Regions from separate parts of the Streptomyces sp. NPDC007808 genome, predicted to be linked through region 3. Evidence: riboswitches for the same ligand, from Rfam matches in the RefSeq annotation. Region 3 holds a riboswitch; each other region holds the start of a gene.
What was found. A riboswitch is a leader RNA that binds a small molecule or an ion and turns the genes downstream of it on or off. The one in region 3 is predicted to bind cyclic di-AMP.

Region 1: it holds a riboswitch for cyclic di-AMP, as region 3 does, so the genes downstream of both, ACFYNL_RS32680 (transglycosylase SLT domain-containing protein) here and ACFYNL_RS34310 (M23 family metallopeptidase) in region 3, are expected to answer to the same signal.
Region 2: it holds a riboswitch for cyclic di-AMP, as region 3 does, so the genes downstream of both, ACFYNL_RS15835 (M23 family metallopeptidase) here and ACFYNL_RS34310 (M23 family metallopeptidase) in region 3, are expected to answer to the same signal.

Annotation. Positions count from the first base shown of each region.
Region 1 covers NZ_JBIAEQ010000009.1:366,244-371,626, reverse strand. The annotation lists gene fahA (fumarylacetoacetase) at 1-892, opposite strand, end outside; gene ACFYNL_RS32690 (carboxymuconolactone decarboxylase family protein) at 1,135-1,596, shown strand; gene ACFYNL_RS32685 (HAD family hydrolase) at 1,753-2,583, shown strand; gene ACFYNL_RS32680 (transglycosylase SLT domain-containing protein) at 2,647-3,411, opposite strand; cyclic di-AMP (ydaO/yuaA leader) riboswitch at 3,417-3,589, opposite strand; gene ACFYNL_RS32675 (polyprenyl synthetase family protein) at 4,561-5,383, shown strand, end outside.
Region 2 covers NZ_JBIAEQ010000004.1:21,600-26,982, reverse strand. The annotation lists gene ribA (GTP cyclohydrolase II) at 1-432, opposite strand, end outside; gene ACFYNL_RS15850 (MarR family winged helix-turn-helix transcriptional regulator) at 575-1,090, opposite strand; gene ACFYNL_RS15845 (dihydrofolate reductase family protein) at 1,206-2,339, shown strand; tRNA gene ACFYNL_RS15840 (tRNA-Met) at 2,415-2,488, shown strand; cyclic di-AMP (ydaO/yuaA leader) riboswitch at 2,815-2,978, shown strand; gene ACFYNL_RS15835 (M23 family metallopeptidase) at 2,990-4,012, shown strand; gene ACFYNL_RS15830 (aldo/keto reductase) at 4,201-5,145, shown strand; gene ACFYNL_RS15825 (PrsW family intramembrane metalloprotease) at 5,237-5,383, opposite strand, start outside.
Region 3 covers NZ_JBIAEQ010000010.1:252,928-258,310, forward strand. The annotation lists gene ACFYNL_RS34295 (GNAT family N-acetyltransferase) at 1-321, opposite strand, end outside; gene ACFYNL_RS34300 (HPr family phosphocarrier protein) at 501-782, shown strand; gene ACFYNL_RS34305 (GntR family transcriptional regulator) at 1,114-1,809, opposite strand; gene ACFYNL_RS34310 (M23 family metallopeptidase) at 1,998-2,783, opposite strand; cyclic di-AMP (ydaO/yuaA leader) riboswitch at 2,796-2,958, opposite strand; gene ACFYNL_RS34315 (M16 family metallopeptidase) at 3,171-4,559, opposite strand; gene ACFYNL_RS34320 (M16 family metallopeptidase) at 4,556-5,383, opposite strand, start outside.

The sequences.
Region 1 (5,383 bases), on a different contig from region 3:
CCGAGATACGCAGGTCGTAGCCACCGGGTTCCGTCTCGGAACCCGAGTCGTCCAGGTACGGCAGCAGCGGGTGGGTGCGCTCGGGCGGTGCCACGCGCGCATCCTCCAGGGCGTCGAGCGGGGTGATCCACGCCGACACCGACGTGGCGAAGGACTTGCCGAGGAACGGGCCGAGGGGGACGTACTCCCACGCCTGGATGTCACGAGCCGACCAGTCGTTGAGCAGGCACAGGCCGAAGACGTGCTCCCGGAAGTCGCCCAGTGCCACCGGCTTGCCCATCCGAGACGGTGTGCCGACCACGAAACCGACCTCGGCCTCGATGTCCAGGCGGACCGACGGGCCGAAGACCGGAGCCGCGTCAGTGGGCGCCTTGCGCTGGCCGGACGGCCGTACGACATCCGTGCCGGACACGACGACCGTGCCCGCCCGGCCGTGATAACCGATCGGGAGGTGCTTCCAGTTGGGAGTCAGGGAGTCCGCCGCGTCGGGGCGGAAGATCTGGCCCACGTTCCGGGCGTGGTTCTCGGAGGCGTAGAAGTCGACGTAGTCCGCGACCTCGAAGGGGAGGTGCAACGAGACCGACGACAGCGGATGGAAGAACTCCGTGATCGCCTCCTGATGCGCCGGCACCGTCACCCAGGCGGTCAGCGCGCGCCGGACGTCCGACCAGGTGGTGGGGCCCGCGGCGAGCAGAGGGTTCAGCGAGTCCTTCGCCAGCAGCGGGGCGTACGGCGAGCCGAGTGCGTGGGCCGCCCCGCCCGCGTCGAGGACGTGGTCGCCGAGCCGGACGCCGACCCGGCGTGCGGCGTCCGAGCCGGGGAGGGAGAAGACGCCGTACGGAAGGTTGTGCGTGCCGAAGGGGTCGCCCTCGGGGAGATCGAAGGGGGGCATGGGGTGGTGCCTCACTCTCATCCGCTCCGTGTGCCATGTGGTCGGGCCACACGTTACGTGTGAGGCACCCCTCTTGGGCAGTGCCGGGTTTTCGCGTCGCCGGTCGTGAATCACCAGGTCGCCGCATATGGCGCCGGGCTTCGGCAGATCCGCGGGGCCGATGTGTGCCGCCGGTTCGTCACAACCGCGGGTCGGGATCCGTCAGTGCAGTGAAAGCGACACCACTGACACCGGAGGCAGCAATGCAGGCAAGGATGACCAACCCGGCGTACGTCCTTCCGAACGCTCTCAAGGGCATCGGCACCTTGTTCCATGCGATCGGCGAGAGCGGTCTGCCGCAGGAGGTGGCCGAGATCGTCGGGCTGCGTGCCAGCCAGATCAACGGGTGCGGCGCCTGTGTGCACGGCCACACGGCCAACCTGCGCAAGGCGGGGACGAGTGACGAGCGGATCGATTCCGTCTCGGCGTGGCGGGAGGCGCCCTGGTTCACCGATGCCGAGCGGGCCGCGCTGCGGCTGACCGAGGCGATGACGAGGCTCGCGGACCGTTCGCACGAGTCGGTTCCGCAGGAGCTGTGGGACGAAGTGGCCGACCACTTCGACGAGAAGGAGTTGTCGGCGCTGATCCTCACCATCTCGGTCACGAACATGTTCAACCGCATCAACACCACGATCAAGGAGCCGGCGGGCACCACGTGGGGGTGAAATCGCAGCAAGGGTAAGGAAGTTGTCGCAGGGGAACAGAAACGAAAACAGAAGGGGGAGCGGCCGGGCAACCGGAACAGGTGTCAACACATGTGAACACAGCAGCCGTCCGGTTCACGTCGAGTCGATGGGGCGTCCTGTCCGTATTCTCTGATCATGGCCGCACCTATCGCATATTCACTCATCGCCACTGACCTCGACGGGACCCTGCTCCGAGGCGACGACACGCACTCGGACCGGTCCGTCGACGCGCTCGCGCTGGCGGCGGCGGCCGGTGCCCAGCACCTCGTCGTGACCGGGCGGCCGGCGCCAAGGGTGCGGCCGCTCCTCGACGCCCTGGGCAGTACGGGGCTCGCGGTGTGCGGACAGGGTGCGCAGTTGTACGACGCCGGATCGGACCGGCTGCTGTGGTCCATCACCTTGGACCGGGAGTTGGCGGAGACCGCGCTCGGCAAGATCGAGGCGGAGGTGGGGCAGGTGTACGCGGCCGTCGACCAGGACGGGGTCGACGGGCTCACGCTCATCGAGCCCGGCTATCTGATGCCCCACCCCACTCTGCCCGCGGTGCGGGTCGGGCGTCGCGAGGACCTGTGGTGCGAGCCGATCAGCAAGGTGCTGCTGCGTCACCCGACCTTGTCGGACGACGAGTTGGCGGCCACGGCGCGGGCGGTGGTCGGTTCTCTCGCCACCGTCACCATGTCGGGGCCGGGGACCGTCGAACTCCAGCCATGCGGCGTCACCAAGGCGACCGGTCTCGCGCTCGCCGCCGACCATCTCGGCCTGGGCGCGCACGAGACCATCGCCTTCGGTGACATGCCCAATGACATCCCCATGTTCGACTGGGCCGCCCACGGTGTCGCGATGGCCAACGCCCACCCCGAACTCAAGGCGGTGGCCGACGAGATCACCCTCTCGAACGAGGACGACGGCATCGCCGTCGTCCTTGAACGGCTGTTCGTGGGGAGCCTGGCCGACTTCGCCCAGTAGGCGGTAGGCAGTAGGGGGTACGCAGTAGGCCCGGCCCCGGGTGGGGGCCGGGCCGTCCGCGGTCTAGTAGGGCCCGTTCACGTTGTCGATCGAGCCGTACCGCGCGGCCGCGTAGTTGCACGCGGCGGTGATGTTCGCGACCGGGTCGAAGGGGTCGTACGCCGTGCCCGGCACGTGGTACGCCGCGAAGGTCGGGTCGATGACCTGCAGGAGGCCCTTGGACGGGGTGCCCGCCACGGCGTTGGAGTCCCAGTTGTTGATGGCGGCCGGGTTGCCGGACGACTCACGCAGGATGTTGCGGTGAATGCCCTCGTAGGAACCAGGAATTCCCTTTTGAGCCATGATGTCCAGCGCTTCGCGGATCCAGCCGTCCAGGTTGTCGGGGTAGCTCTTGGCGGCGGCCTGGGTGGCGCGGGCCACGCTGGACTTCTTGGCCGGCGCGGACGCCTTGTCTGCCGTCTTGCCCGGCGTCTTGGTGGCTCGAACCTTCAGGTCGACGCCCGGGTGGATCAGCCGGGGGTTGTCACCGACGGCCTCGCGGTTGTCCTTGTAGAGCTGGCGCCAACCGCCCTGCGCGTCGTACCGCTCCGCGATGCCGTAGAGCGAGTCGCCCTTCTTCGTGGTGTACGTGAGGGTCTTGGCCTTCACCGCGGCCGGCGCGGACTGAGGCGCCGTCTGCAGGGTGCCGGGGACCTTGGCCGGCTCGGCGGCGGTGGCGTTGGTCGCGCTCAGCAGCGGGAGGGCGAGAGCGGCGGTTCCGGTTCCGGCGGCGACGACGCGTCGGGTGAGCGGGTTGGTACGGGGGCGGCGGTGCTTGCCTCGGGGCATGGCGCTGTTCCTCTCCGGCGCCTGCGAGGTGAGCTGTCGGGTTCGGGCGGGAGATGCCCGGCCGTGCCGCCCTGGGACGGCACGACTTCACCCCCAGCCGGGCCCGTGCCATCGAGGCGTCGGGTCCGGCGACTTACCTGGGTCCCCCGCTCCTGCCGTGCGTGAGTGAGTGCGTAGGTGGCTGACTCGGGCGGCGGCAGGATTCGGCGTCCGCCCGACTGAGCGGGAACGTATGCGAGAGCACATGTCGGGAACAAGTGCCGTGGTCACTTGTTGGGCGTGTTGACCATGGTCGGGCGTCTATGGGGCGCTTGATCCTTTGCGGTTGCCAAGCCTCAACTTGCGTGTGTTGAAAGGGGAGGCGGGGCGGGGGTGGTCGACCGGGGTGAGGGTTGCGCGTGACTCAACTCACTGGTGTCCACAAGAGCGGCAAATCGGGCAATGGATCCAACTCGCCTTTAAATGGCCGTATCTGGAGTCCGTTTTTCCCGTGTGCGGTGGAAAAGGGGGTCTTCGTTCCGTCTTGTGTTACGCGCCCGGATGGGCCGACCCAGTGTCAACACGTGGAAGGTCCGGCTCACTTCGCGTGGAAGGTTCGGCTGGCTTCGCGCGGAAGGTTCGGCTCGCTCGCGCGGAAGGTTCGGCTCGCTTCGGACTCGCGGCAGTGTCCGGCGTGGACGGAACCTCGGACGTGGTGCGCGTCGTTGTCATGGTGAGCGTCCGTGGCTCCTGCCCCGCTGTGGGTACTCGACGGGTGCCGGTGCGGGCCCGCCCGGAGGGGCGTCTCGAAGGGGGGAGGGCGTGCGGATGTGCGCGAGGGTGAGACTCGCCGGGGTGACGGACGGCGCTTCTGTTCGACATGTCCATGGCGGCACGGAAGGCTTCCCGCGTGGGGCGCTCGCGCCGGTCGAGGGGTCCCGTGTCGCGGCCGCGTCAGGATTATGGATGCTATTTACCTATAAGGGGATAGGTATCCGGCCTTATCGGGTGATCAAAAACATACCGGTCGTGATCCGATACCGCCCATGGTGGACGGGTGGGCGGCATCGGTGATCGAAACGTGACCGGATACGCTGACTTGAGTGATGGCAGCGACCTATCGACAAACCGTGTAACCGCCAGCAGACACCAGCAGACAGGAGACCCCTCGTGACCGTCGTCGGGCCGTTCGGGCTGAGCGTGCGGGACCAGGCTCTGGAAGCCGATGTCCAGGCCGGATTGGCGGCTGTCGAGGAGGGATTGCTCGAAGCCACCAAGAGTGAGGTCCCCTTCATCACCGAGGCCGCCCAGCACCTGGTGCGGGCGGGCGGAAAGCGGTTCCGGCCGCTGCTCGTGATGCTCGCCGCCCAGTTCGGGGACCCCTATGCGCCGGGGATCGTGCCGTCGGCCGTGGTCGTGGAGCTGACGCATCTGGCGACGCTCTACCACGACGACGTGATGGACGAGGCCGCGGTGCGGCGCGGTGTCGACAGCGCGAACACCCGCTGGGGCAACTCCGTCGCCGTCCTGACCGGGGACTTCCTGTTCGCGCGGGCCTCGCACATCCTGGCCGACCTCGGGCCCGAGGCGGTGCGGGTGCAGGCCGAGGCGTTCGAGCGGCTGGTCACCGGGCAGATCCTGGAGACGGCGGGGCCGCAGGACGGGCGGGATCCGGTCGAGCACTACCTGGACGTGCTCAGCGGCAAGACCGGCTCGCTGGTCGCGGTGTCGTGCCGGTTCGGGGCGATGATGTCCGGCGCCGACGAGACGGTCGTCGATGTGCTGACCCAGTACGGGGAGCGGCTCGGGGTCGCCTTCCAGCTGGCGGACGACGTGCTGGACATCGCGAGCGACTCCCACGAGTCCGGCAAGACGCCAGGGACGGATCTCCGGGAGGGGATCCCGACCATGCCGGTGCTGCGGCTGCGGGAGCGGGCCGAGCGCCTCGGGCTCGCCGAGGACGTCGCCCTGTGCGAGCTGCTGGCGTCCGACC
Region 2 (5,383 bases), on a different contig from region 3:
CTGGGCTGCCGCCGTGTAGTCGCGGGCGTCCTCGGGCAGGCCCAGGGCGGTGTTGGCGGCGTAGGTGTCCAGGCCCTGGTCCTGGAGGGCGTACGCGTCGAGCTTGTTGTAGAGGCCGATGCCCCGGCCCTCCTGACGCAGGTACAGCAGCACGCCGCCGCGCTCGGCGATGCGCTCGACGGCCTCGCGCAGCTGCGGGCCGCAGTCGCAGCGGGCCGATCCGAACACGTCTCCGGTCAGGCACTCGGAGTGCAGCCGGACCAGCGGGGTGGTGCCGGGCGCCGGGTCGCCGAGGACCACGGCCACGTGCTCGCGGCCGTCGGCCAGGCCGTGGAAGGTGACCAGTTCGGCGTCGGCGCGGTAGCCGTCGTGGAAGCGCAGCGGGACCCGGACGCGGGCGCGCTGGGTGGCGGCGGCGATGAAGTCGGGCATGCGGGTTCTCCGGGTTCCGTACGGGGACCATCTGCTTCAGATTTGAAGCAGCTCCATGGTCCGGGACCCTACCCCATGCTTTAAATTTGAAGCAATGGAAGGCGATCGGTTTGTCGCCTACGTCACGGGCGCGGCGAACGCCTCAGGAGCACGACCTGCCGGAGCGCCGCCGCCAGGGCACCTCGTCCGCGGTGGCGTGCGCGCCGTCCCCGTGGAAGCCCGCGCCGATCGCCGTGAAGATCTCCTCCAGCTGTCCGACCTGCGCCGGTGTCAGCCGGTCGAAGAGCAGCGACCGTACGGTCTCCACATGGCCGGGTGCCGCCTGCTCCAGCGTTCGCATGCCCTGTTCGGTGAGTGCCGCGATGCTGCCGCGCTTGTCCCAGCCGCAGTCCTCGCGCCGCACCAGCCCGTCCTTCTCCAGCCGGGAGACGGCGTACGTCAGCCGGCTGCGGGTGATCTTCAGCCGTTCCGCGAGGTCGGTCATGCGCAGCCGGCGCTCCGGCGCCTCGGACAGGGTGGCGAGGATGGAGTAATACAGGTGGGGCATGCCGGCTTCCTGCTGGAGTTGCCGGTCCAGCGCGTCCTCCACGAGCGCGGCGGCGGCGATGTACGCGCGCCAGGCGCGCTGCTCCTCGGGAGTGAGCCAGCGAGTCGTCATGCCCCCAGTGTAGGTTTGTTTCAAACTTGAACCAAGAGTTGAACCAAGAGTTGAACCAAGCACGTGAACCAAGCACGTGAACCAAGACCGAGACCGCCGAGCGGAGAGCGCGCCGATGCCCTCGTACCCCTACGTCCTGCTGTCCGCCGCCGTCTCACTGGACGGGTACCTCGACGACACCACGGCCGAGCGGCTGCTCCTGTCCGGCCCGGCCGACTTCGACCGGGTCGACGAGGTGCGGGCCTCCGTGGACGCGATCCTCGTCGGCGCCGGCACCATCCGGGCGGACAATCCGCGGCTGCTGGTGAACTCGGCCGAGCGACGGGCCGCGCGGGTGGCGGCGGGCAAGCCGGAGTATCCGCTGAAGGTCACGGTCAGCGCCTCCGGAGAGCTGGATCCGACGGCGAACTTCTGGCACACGGGCGGCGAGAAGATCGTCTACACGACGGAGAAGGGCGCCGAGCGGCTGCGGCGGGCCCCGGTCGCGGCGGACGTGGTCGCGCTGGGCGCGGAGCTGGACTGGCGGGACCTGCTGACGCACCTGCGCGAGGTGCGCGGCGTCGAGCGGCTGATGGTGGAGGGCGGCGGCCTCATCCACACCCAGCTGCTCCAGCAGGGGCTGGCCGACGAGGTGCAGCTGGTGCTGGCGCCGTTGTTCGTGGGCGACCCGCAGGCGCCACGGCTGTTCGGGCCGGGCGGGTACCAGGGCGGGCGGCTGCGGCTGCTGGAGACCCGTCGGATCGAGGACGTCGTGCTGATGCGCTACGAGCCGACGGCGCCCGGCGTCGGCACGCTGCCCGCCGCCGCGGACCGGCACTGGCTGGCGCTCGCGTGCGACCTCGCGGCGCAGTGCCCGCCGTCGCGCACGGCCTTCAGCGTGGGGGCCGTGGTGGTGGCCGCCGACGGGACCGAGCTGGCGCGCGGCCACTCCAGGGAGGCCGGCGACCCGGTGGTGCATGCGGAGGAGGCGGCCCTCGCGAAGATCGACGCCGGCGATCCGAGACTGGCGGACGCGACGGTGTACACCAGCCTGGAGCCGTGCACGCGACGGGCGTCCCGCCCGCTGCCCTGCGCGCGGCTGATCCTCGACGCGGGGGTGCGGCGGGTGGTGACGGCCTGGCGGGAGCCGGACACCTTCGTGGTCGGGGCCGACGGAAGCGGGGCGCTGGCGGAGCGGGGGGTGGACGTCGTGGTCCTGCCCGAGTTCGAGGCGCGGGCCAAGGCGCCGAACGGGCACCTGCTGCCGTGAAAAGGCCGGTGGGAGCCTGCCGCCGGAAAGCCGTGTGCGTCGGGTCCCGCGGATGGCGTACTATGGAGTCATCGCCGCGGGGTGGAGCAGCTCGGTAGCTCGCTGGGCTCATAACCCAGAGGTCGCAGGTTCAAATCCTGTCCCCGCTACTGATGGCTCAGGGCCGGAACTGATTCAGTTCCGGCCCTGAGTGTGTTCGGGGCCGACTTTTTCTCCGCTTTCGCCGCCGTGACGACTCTTGCGCGTTGTCACCAACGGTGACCGGGTGACCGCCCTCCGCATAACAACTGACACACCGTCAGTACCTGTGTGACTGCAGAGTCCTGGTCAACTCGCCCGTTTTAGGGGGCTCATGACCCGTAAGTCCGCCCGAAATTCGTTAACGATCAAGTAGAACAGCTTGGAATCCGTACCCCGCGTCTATTAACGTTCGATAACGCAGCGCGGTCGTCCCAGCCGTCACAAGAGGCGGCTCCGTGCGCACGCGCCGAATCCTGTACCCGTACGGGAACCGGGGAACCACCACCCTGGGGTGAATCGCGCTGAAGCCGCCGTGGACTCACGGCCGGTATACGCGCGTAGGAGACCTTCCTGCTCCGAACCCGTCAGCTAACCCGGTAGGCGAGAAGGAAGGAAAGGAGTACGCCCACGTGGCGTCCAACAGGCCTGCTACGCAAGCCCCGTTCGTGCCGAGTCAGCGCACCGACGACACCTTCGGCTACGACCGCTACCGCACTGACGAGGGCCCGTTCGAGGAGTGGAACCCCACCGCGGAGTCCATTCGCCCCGTACGAGGCAGGCATCGCGTCGCCAAGCAGCGCGGCGGGGGACTCGCCCGCAGCTCCACGGTTCTCGGCGTCGGCGTCATAGCCGCCGTCGGCGCGGGCGGCATGGCCACCGCGCAGACGGGCAAGCCGCCGGTCGCCATCACCATGCCGGACCTGCCCCTCATCTCCGACGACGACTCCCCGGCCGTCGACACCGGCACCGCGCTGAGCACCATGGGCGCGACCACCGAGGAGACCACCCAGGGCACCGGCGACGCCGGTGAGGCGCTGCGGGCCCGGATCATCGCCCAGGTCGAGCAGCAGCAGGACCAGATCGAGAGCAAGGCAGCCGCCGAAGCGGTCGCTGCCGCCGAGAAGGAAGCCGCCGCCGCGGCCGCCAAGGCGGAGAAGGAGGCCGAGGCCAAGGCCGCCGCCGCGAAGGCCGCGGCCGAGGAGGAGGCTCGCAAGAAGGCCGAGGCCGAGCGCCTCGCCGAGCTGGCCAAGCAGTACGCGCTGCCGACCTCCTCGTACACCGTCACCTCGACCTTCGGTCAGGCCGGCGCCTACTGGTCGTCCGGCTACCACACGGGCCTCGACTTCGCCGCCCCCTCCGGCACCCTGATCAAGGCGGTGCACACCGGCACCATCACCTTCGCCGGCTGGGACGGTTCCTACGGCTACAAGACGGTCCTCACCCTGGAGGACGGCACCGAGATCTGGTACGCCCACCAGTCCTCGATCAGCGTGAGCGTCGGCCAGAAGGTCAACACGGGCGACGTCATCGGCCGTGTGGGCGCCACCGGCAATGTGACCGGCGCCCACCTCCACCTGGAGGTCCACCCCGACGGCAGCGGGAGCGGCATCGACCCGATGGCCTGGCTGCGCGGGAAGGGCCTGACGGTCTGACACCCGGCCGCCGCGAGGCGGTACTTGGGACACCCCACGACTCATCCCCGGCGGCCCTGACGACGACCCCCCGACGTCAGGGCCGCCGGTCCGTGCGCCGGTGCGGGACCGGCCGCGAGGGCCGGGTCCACGGCAACGTCGCCGCCGCCCCGGAATGGTCCACTTCCTCGTGGCGGTTGAGGTGAAGCATGACCTCTCTGCGCACACTCGGCTCCACCGACCTGCGGGTCTTCCCGCTCTGCCTCGGCGGCAACGTCTTCGGCTGGACGGCCGACGAGGCCCAGTCCTTCGCCGTGCTCGACGCCTACGCGGCGGCGGGCGGCAACTTCGTCGACACCGCCGACTCCTACTCCGCGTGGGTCCAGGGCAACGGGGGCGGCGAGTCCGAGACCATCATCGGCTCCTGGCTGAAGGCGCGCGGCAACCGGGACGACGTCGTGATCGCCACCAAGGTCAGCCAGCACCCCGACTTCCAGGGCCTGAGCGCGGCCACCATCAAGGCCGCCGCCGACGCCTCCCTGCGCCGCCTCGGCACCGATCACATCGACCTGTACTACACCCATTTCGACAAGCCCGAAGTGCCGGTCGAGGAGATCATCGGCGCCCTGGACGACCTGGTGAAGGCGGGCAAGGTCCGGCACATCGCCGCGTCCAACATCTCCGCCGAGCGGCTGAAGGCGTCCCTGGACTTCTCCGACAGCGAGGGCCTCGCCCGGTACGTGGCCCTGCAGCCCCACTACAACCTGGTCTCCCGGGACACCTACGAGGGCGAACTGCGGGATCTCGCCGAGCATGAGGGCTTGGGGGCGGTCCCGTACTCCGCCCTGGCCTCGGGGTTCCTCACCGGCAAATACCGCGCCGGTACGACGGTGGGGAGCGCCCGTGCCGCAGGCGCCGCCAAGCACCTGGAGACCGAGCGGGGACGCCGGGTGCTCGACGCCCTGGACGGCATCGCCCGCGCCCACGAGGTGCCGGTGGCCACGGCGGCCCTCGCCTGGCTCGCGGCCCGGCCGACGGTCACGGCCCCGATCGCCTCGGCCCGGACGGTGGAGCAGCTCCCGGCGCTGCTCGGGGTGGCCGAGCTGAGGCTGACGGAGGAGGAGCTGGCTCGGTTGACGGCGGCGTCCGCCTGACTCGCGCGGCGGCGAGGGCCGGGATCAGGACCGGGGTCGGGGAGGGGGAAGGGGGCGGGGCCGGCGTCTTCTCAGCCGGCCCCCCTCCCGGTCACGTCCGGTACGGGTTGTTCACGGGGTACGGCGCCACCGGCCCGTACGCCGGATCGTGCGCCGGCCCCCCGTACACCGGCCCGTACGCCGGCCGCTGGACCGCTCCGGGAGCCTGGCCGTACGGCTGCCAAGGTGCCGGGGCCGA
Region 3 (5,383 bases):
TGCCGACGCGGGCATTCCGTCGGCGCCGATCCGGTCGTAGCGTACGGTTGCGATGAACTCGCCGCCCACCGTGGCCGCGAGTCCCACCCGGTCCACAAAGTCGTGGTGCGTGAAGCGGTGGACGTCCTTGGCGGACAGTCGCGGGTAGGGCGCGAAGAAGCGGTAGTACTTCGACTCGTCCGACACCTGCTCGTAGAAGCTGACCAGACGCTCGGCGTCATCAACGGTGATGGGGCGGATGCGTGCGGTGCCGCCGTCGCGCAGCACCACGTCGGCTTCCCAGTGGGCGGGGTACTCGTGCCGGTCCGAGGCGCTCTGCATGGGGCCCAGAGTACGGCTCGCGTCCGACAACGGCGCGAGGCAGTCCGTCCGGGACGTACGTGGGGTCGAGGCCGCGACCCGACGGTCACCTCAGGAGGGGTGCTTTGTCCTCTCCCGGCGTGCTTCACGGGTGTGGGAAACTGGTCTAGACAACCCTGAACACCGAAGGGCAGCAACACATGGCTGAGCGCCGCGTCAACGTCGGCTGGGCCGAGGGCCTCCACGCCCGCCCCGCCTCCATCTTCGTCCGAGCCGCCACGGCCACAGGCGTCCCGGTGACGATCGCCAAGGCCGACGGCAACCCCGTCAACGCGGCCTCCATGCTGGCCGTCCTGGGCCTGGGCGCCCAGGGCGGCGAGGAGATCGTCCTCGCCTCCGACGCCGACGGGGCGGACGCCGCCCTCGACCGGCTGGCGAAGCTGGTCTCCGAGGGCCTTGAGGAGCTGCCCGAGACGGTCTGAACGGCCTGAGCGGGTCTCCGCAGCATGCGGTGGAGCCGCGTCCGCCTTTCCGGCGGGCGCGGCTTCGCTGTTTCCAGGCGGGCTTCGCTGCTTCCGGGCGGGCTCCGCTGTTTCCGGGCGGGGCGCACCTCTTCACGGGGCAGGGCCGCGCCGGTTCCCCGGCCCGGGCGTCACCTGTCCCCGGTCGGGGCACGGCCGTTTTCAGGGGCGGCTGTTTTATAGGAGCGCCCGCGTTTTCACCGCCGGACGCGCGAGAAAGGGGCAGCGCCCGCGAAAAGGGCAGCAGAAATACACCGCCCCAAATATCTCCTCTTTGTATACGGCGCCCGTGTTAATGCCGCAGGCTCTGCATGTTTACGGGATGTTGCGAATTCCTCACACGCTCCCTGCGCTCACCGCCGGAGCCGAACCGCAGCCGGTGCGCGGAGAGCGAGCGCTCGGTGTGCAACGCCGTGATCGACCGGGCCCGCTCGCCGTCGCCGCGCGCCACGGCGTCCACGATCGCGCCGTGCTCGGTCCAGGACTCCATGGGGTCGACCGGCGGTTCCACCGCGTACATCCAGGCGATCTTGTGACGCAGCTGGGTCAGCATCGAGGTCAGGGCAGGGCTGCCGGAGGCCTGGGCCAGCGTCTCGTGGAACCAGCCGCCCAACGAGCGCAGATCCTCGCTATTGCCCCTTCTGGCCCGCTCCTGGCCCAACTTGACCAGGCCGCGCAGCACTTTGAGATGGGCCTCGGTGCGCCGCTGGGCGGCCCGGGAGGCGCCGAGCGGCTCCAGCAGGGAGCGCATCTCCAGCAGGTCCGCGGCCTCCAGCTCGGTCGGTTCGGCCACGCACGCGCCCGCGTGCCGCCGGGTCACCACGAAACCCTCCGCCTCCAGGGTGCGCAGCGCCTCCCGCACGGGGACGCGGGAGACGCCGTAGCGGCGGGCGAGGAGTTCCTCGGTGAGCCGGCTGCCGCGCTCATGGACCCCGGCGACGATGTCGTCCCGGATCGCGGTGCATACCGAGTGCGCCGGAATACGCATGACCGACCTCCGCTTTAATCCCCGTGAAACGTCGACGAACGACGCGTGGTCAGTGACTCTATTGCAAACAGCGGGAATTTCCGACGGGGAGCCGGAATCCATGGATATTTTTTGGACAGCCGAGCACCCCGGAAACGCCGAAAGCCCCGGCTCGGTGAGCCGGGGCTTCTGGAAGCGGGGTGGAGCCGTCAGAGGTTGACGCCGTGCGCGCGCAGATAGGCGACGGGGTCGATGTCGGAGCCGTACTCCGCCGTGGTGCGGGCCTCGAAGTGCAGGTGCGGGCCGGTGACGTTGCCGGTGGCGCCCGACAGCCCTATCTGCTGGCCGGGGGTGACGCTCTGGCCGACCGAGACGCCGATGGACGACAGGTGGCCGTACTGGGTGTAGGTGCCGTCGTTCATCTTGATCACGACGTTGTTGCCGTACGCCCCGCCCCAGCCGGCCTCCACGACGGTGCCGGCGCCGACCGCGTGGACGGAGGTGCCGCTGGCGGCGTGGAAGTCGACGCCGGTGTGGCTGCCGGAGGACCAGACGGCGCCGCCGGACTTGTAGCCGGTGGAGACGTACGAGCCGGAGATCGGGGCGACGTAGGACAGCAGGCGCTTGCGCTCGGCCTCGCGGGCGGCGCGCTCCTTGGCCTCGCGCTCCTTCTCGGCCTTCTCCGCCGCCTTCTTGCGGGCGGCCTCCTCGGCGGCCTTCTTCGCCGCGGCGGCCTCCTGGGCGGCCTGCTCCTGCGCGTCGGCCTGGGCGTCGATCTGCTCGGCGATCGAGTCGTCGACGGTGATGACGGGGATGAGCCCGGTCTGCTCGACAGCGGGTTCGGCGGCGAGGGCCGGGGCGGCCAGGGTGCCGATGACGCCGGTGGCGGTGAGAGCGGCGACGCCGGCCGCGCGGGCCGTGGTGCGCTCGAACCGGCTGGGCTTGCGGTGTTTCCCGGCGGGGCGGTTCTTCCCCGTGGCGCAGGTGAACGCCATGTAGTGGCTGGTCCTTTCCTTCCCTCTCGCCTACCGGGTTAGCTGACGGGTTCGGAGCAGGAAGGTCTCCTACGGACCCCCTCGCGGCTCGCGCGGGCGTCCGATTCACCCCAGGGACTACTGGGTCCCCGGCTCCCCTGGCTCGCGCCGTACGGGGACTCGGCGATGACTGTCCGGTGCCGCGGGCGCGGCGCACTGCCTGACGAACAGCCCGGAAGACGCTAAGCGGGAGGACTTTCAATCCCCAAACGGATCGCGGCTTTTGTAGCGCATCCCACAGGCCAGACAGGCAACCTCTCCCTCAATTCGGGCATAAAGGTGCCCTGGTGGCTTCGATGTCACCAGGGCACCTACGCGCGTGCGCTCGCCCGCGCCGCTCGGGTTCCTCTACTCGGCTGCCACGACGGTGACTTCACCGATGCCGAGGGCCTCGACGGGCTCCCGGATCTCGGCCGCGTCCCCGACGAGGATCGTCACCAGGCGGTCCACCGGGAAGGCGTTCACGGCCGCGGCGGTGGCCTCGACGGTGCCGGTGGCGGCGAGCTGCTGGTACAGGGTCGACTGGTAGTCGTCGGGCAGGTTCTGCTCGACCTGGTCGGCCAGGGTGCTCGCGACGGCGGCGGCGGTCTCGTACTTCAGCGGCGCCACCCCCACCAGGTTCTGCACCGCGAAGTCGCGCTCGGCGTCGGTCAGCCCCTCGTCGGCGACCCCGCGCAGGACCTTCCAGAGGTCGTCCAGCGCCGGGCCGGTGTTGGGGGTGTCGACGGAGCCGCTGATGGCGAGCATCGCCGCACCCGTGCCGTCCGGGGCGGAACGCAGGACCTGCGCGAAGGCGCGCACGCCGTAGGTGTAGCCCTTCTCCTCGCGCAGGACCTTGTCCAGGCGGGAGGTGAGGGTGCCGCCCAGGCAGTACGTGCCGAGCACCTGCGCCGGCCATACCCGGTCGTGCCGGTCGGGGCCGAGCCGGCCGATCAGCAGCTGGGTCTGCACGGCGCCGGGGCGGTCCACGATGACGACGCGTCCGGTGTCGTCGGCGGTCACCGGCGGAACGGGCCGCGGCTCGGCCGTGGAACCGGTCCAGGCGCCGAGGGTGTCGCCGAGCAGGGCGTCGAGGTCGACGCCGGTGAGGTCGCCGACGACCACCACGGTGGACGTCGCGGGGCGCACATGCCGCTCGTAGAAGGCGCGTACGGCCGCAGAGTCGATGCCCGCGACCGTGTCCTCGGTGCCCTGGCGCGGGCGCGACATGCGCGAACTCGCCGGGAACAGCTCCTTGGCGAGTTCCTTGGCGGCGCGGCGGGAGGGGTTGGCCAGCTCGTGCGGGATCTCGTCGAGCCGGTTGCGCACCAGGCGCTCGACCTCGGCGTCGTGGAACGCGGGTGCCCGGAGGGCGTCGGCGAGCAGGTCGAGCGCCTTGGGGAGCCGGGAGACCGGCACTTCGAGGCTGACACGGACGCCGGGGTGGTCGGCGTACGCGTCGAGCGTGGCACCGCAGCGCTCCAGCTCGGCGGCGAACTCCTCGGCGGTGTGCTTGTCGGTGCCCTCGGAGAAGGCGCGCGCCATGATCGTGGCGATGCCGTCGAGGCCCTTGGGCTCGGCGTCCAGGGGCGTGTCCAGCAGCACCTCGACGGCGACGACCTGCTGACCGGGGCGGTGGCAGCGCAGCACCGTCAGGCCGTTGTCCAGCTCGCCGCGCTCGGGCGCCGGGAACGCCCAGGGCCGGGCCTCGCCGGCCTGGGGCTGCGGGTGGAACTCCATGCTGGCGAGCTCGGTCACTGCGCCGACTCCTCGTTCTCGTCGGTGGTCCCGGCGGGGGCGGCCCCGTCGGCGGCGGCTTGAAGGTCCTCGGCCTCGCCGGCGACCGGCTCGTACACGAGCACGGCGCGGTTGTCCGGGCGCAGACGGGCCTGGGCGACCGCCTGGACCTCCTCGGCGGTGACGTCGAGGACGCGCTGCACGGCGGTGAACGCGAGCTGCGGGTCGCCGAACAGGACGGCATAGCGGCACAGTTCGTCGGCGCGGCCCGCGACCGTGCCGAGCCGGTCCAGCCACTCGCGCTCCAGCTGGGCCTGGGCGCGCTCCATCTCCTCGGCCGTCGGGCCCTCCGCCGCGAAGCGGGCGAGCTCCTCGTCGACGGCGGCCTCGATGGCCGGGACCTCGACATCGCCCGAGGTCTTCACGTCCAGCCAGCCCAGGGAGGGCGCTCCGGCCAGGCGCAGCAGGCCGAACCCGGCCGCGACGGCGGTACGGTCGCGCCGGACGAGCCGGTTGTACAGGCGGGAGGACTCGCCGCCGCCGAGGACGGTCAGCGCCAGGTCGGCCGCGTCGCACTCGCGCGTGCCGTCCTGCGGGAGGCGGTAGGCGGCCATCATCGCGCGCGCGGGGACGTTCTCCTCGACGACCTCGCGCAGCTGCTCGCCGATGATGTCGGGCAGCGAGCCGTCACGCGGCTCGGGCTTGCCGTCGTGCGACGGGATGGAGCCGAAGTACTTCTCGATCCAGGCGAGCGTCTGCTGCGGGTCGATGTCGCCGACGACGGTGAGAACGGCGTTGTTGGGCGCGTAGTACGTGCGGAAGAACGCGCGGGCGTCCTCCAGGCT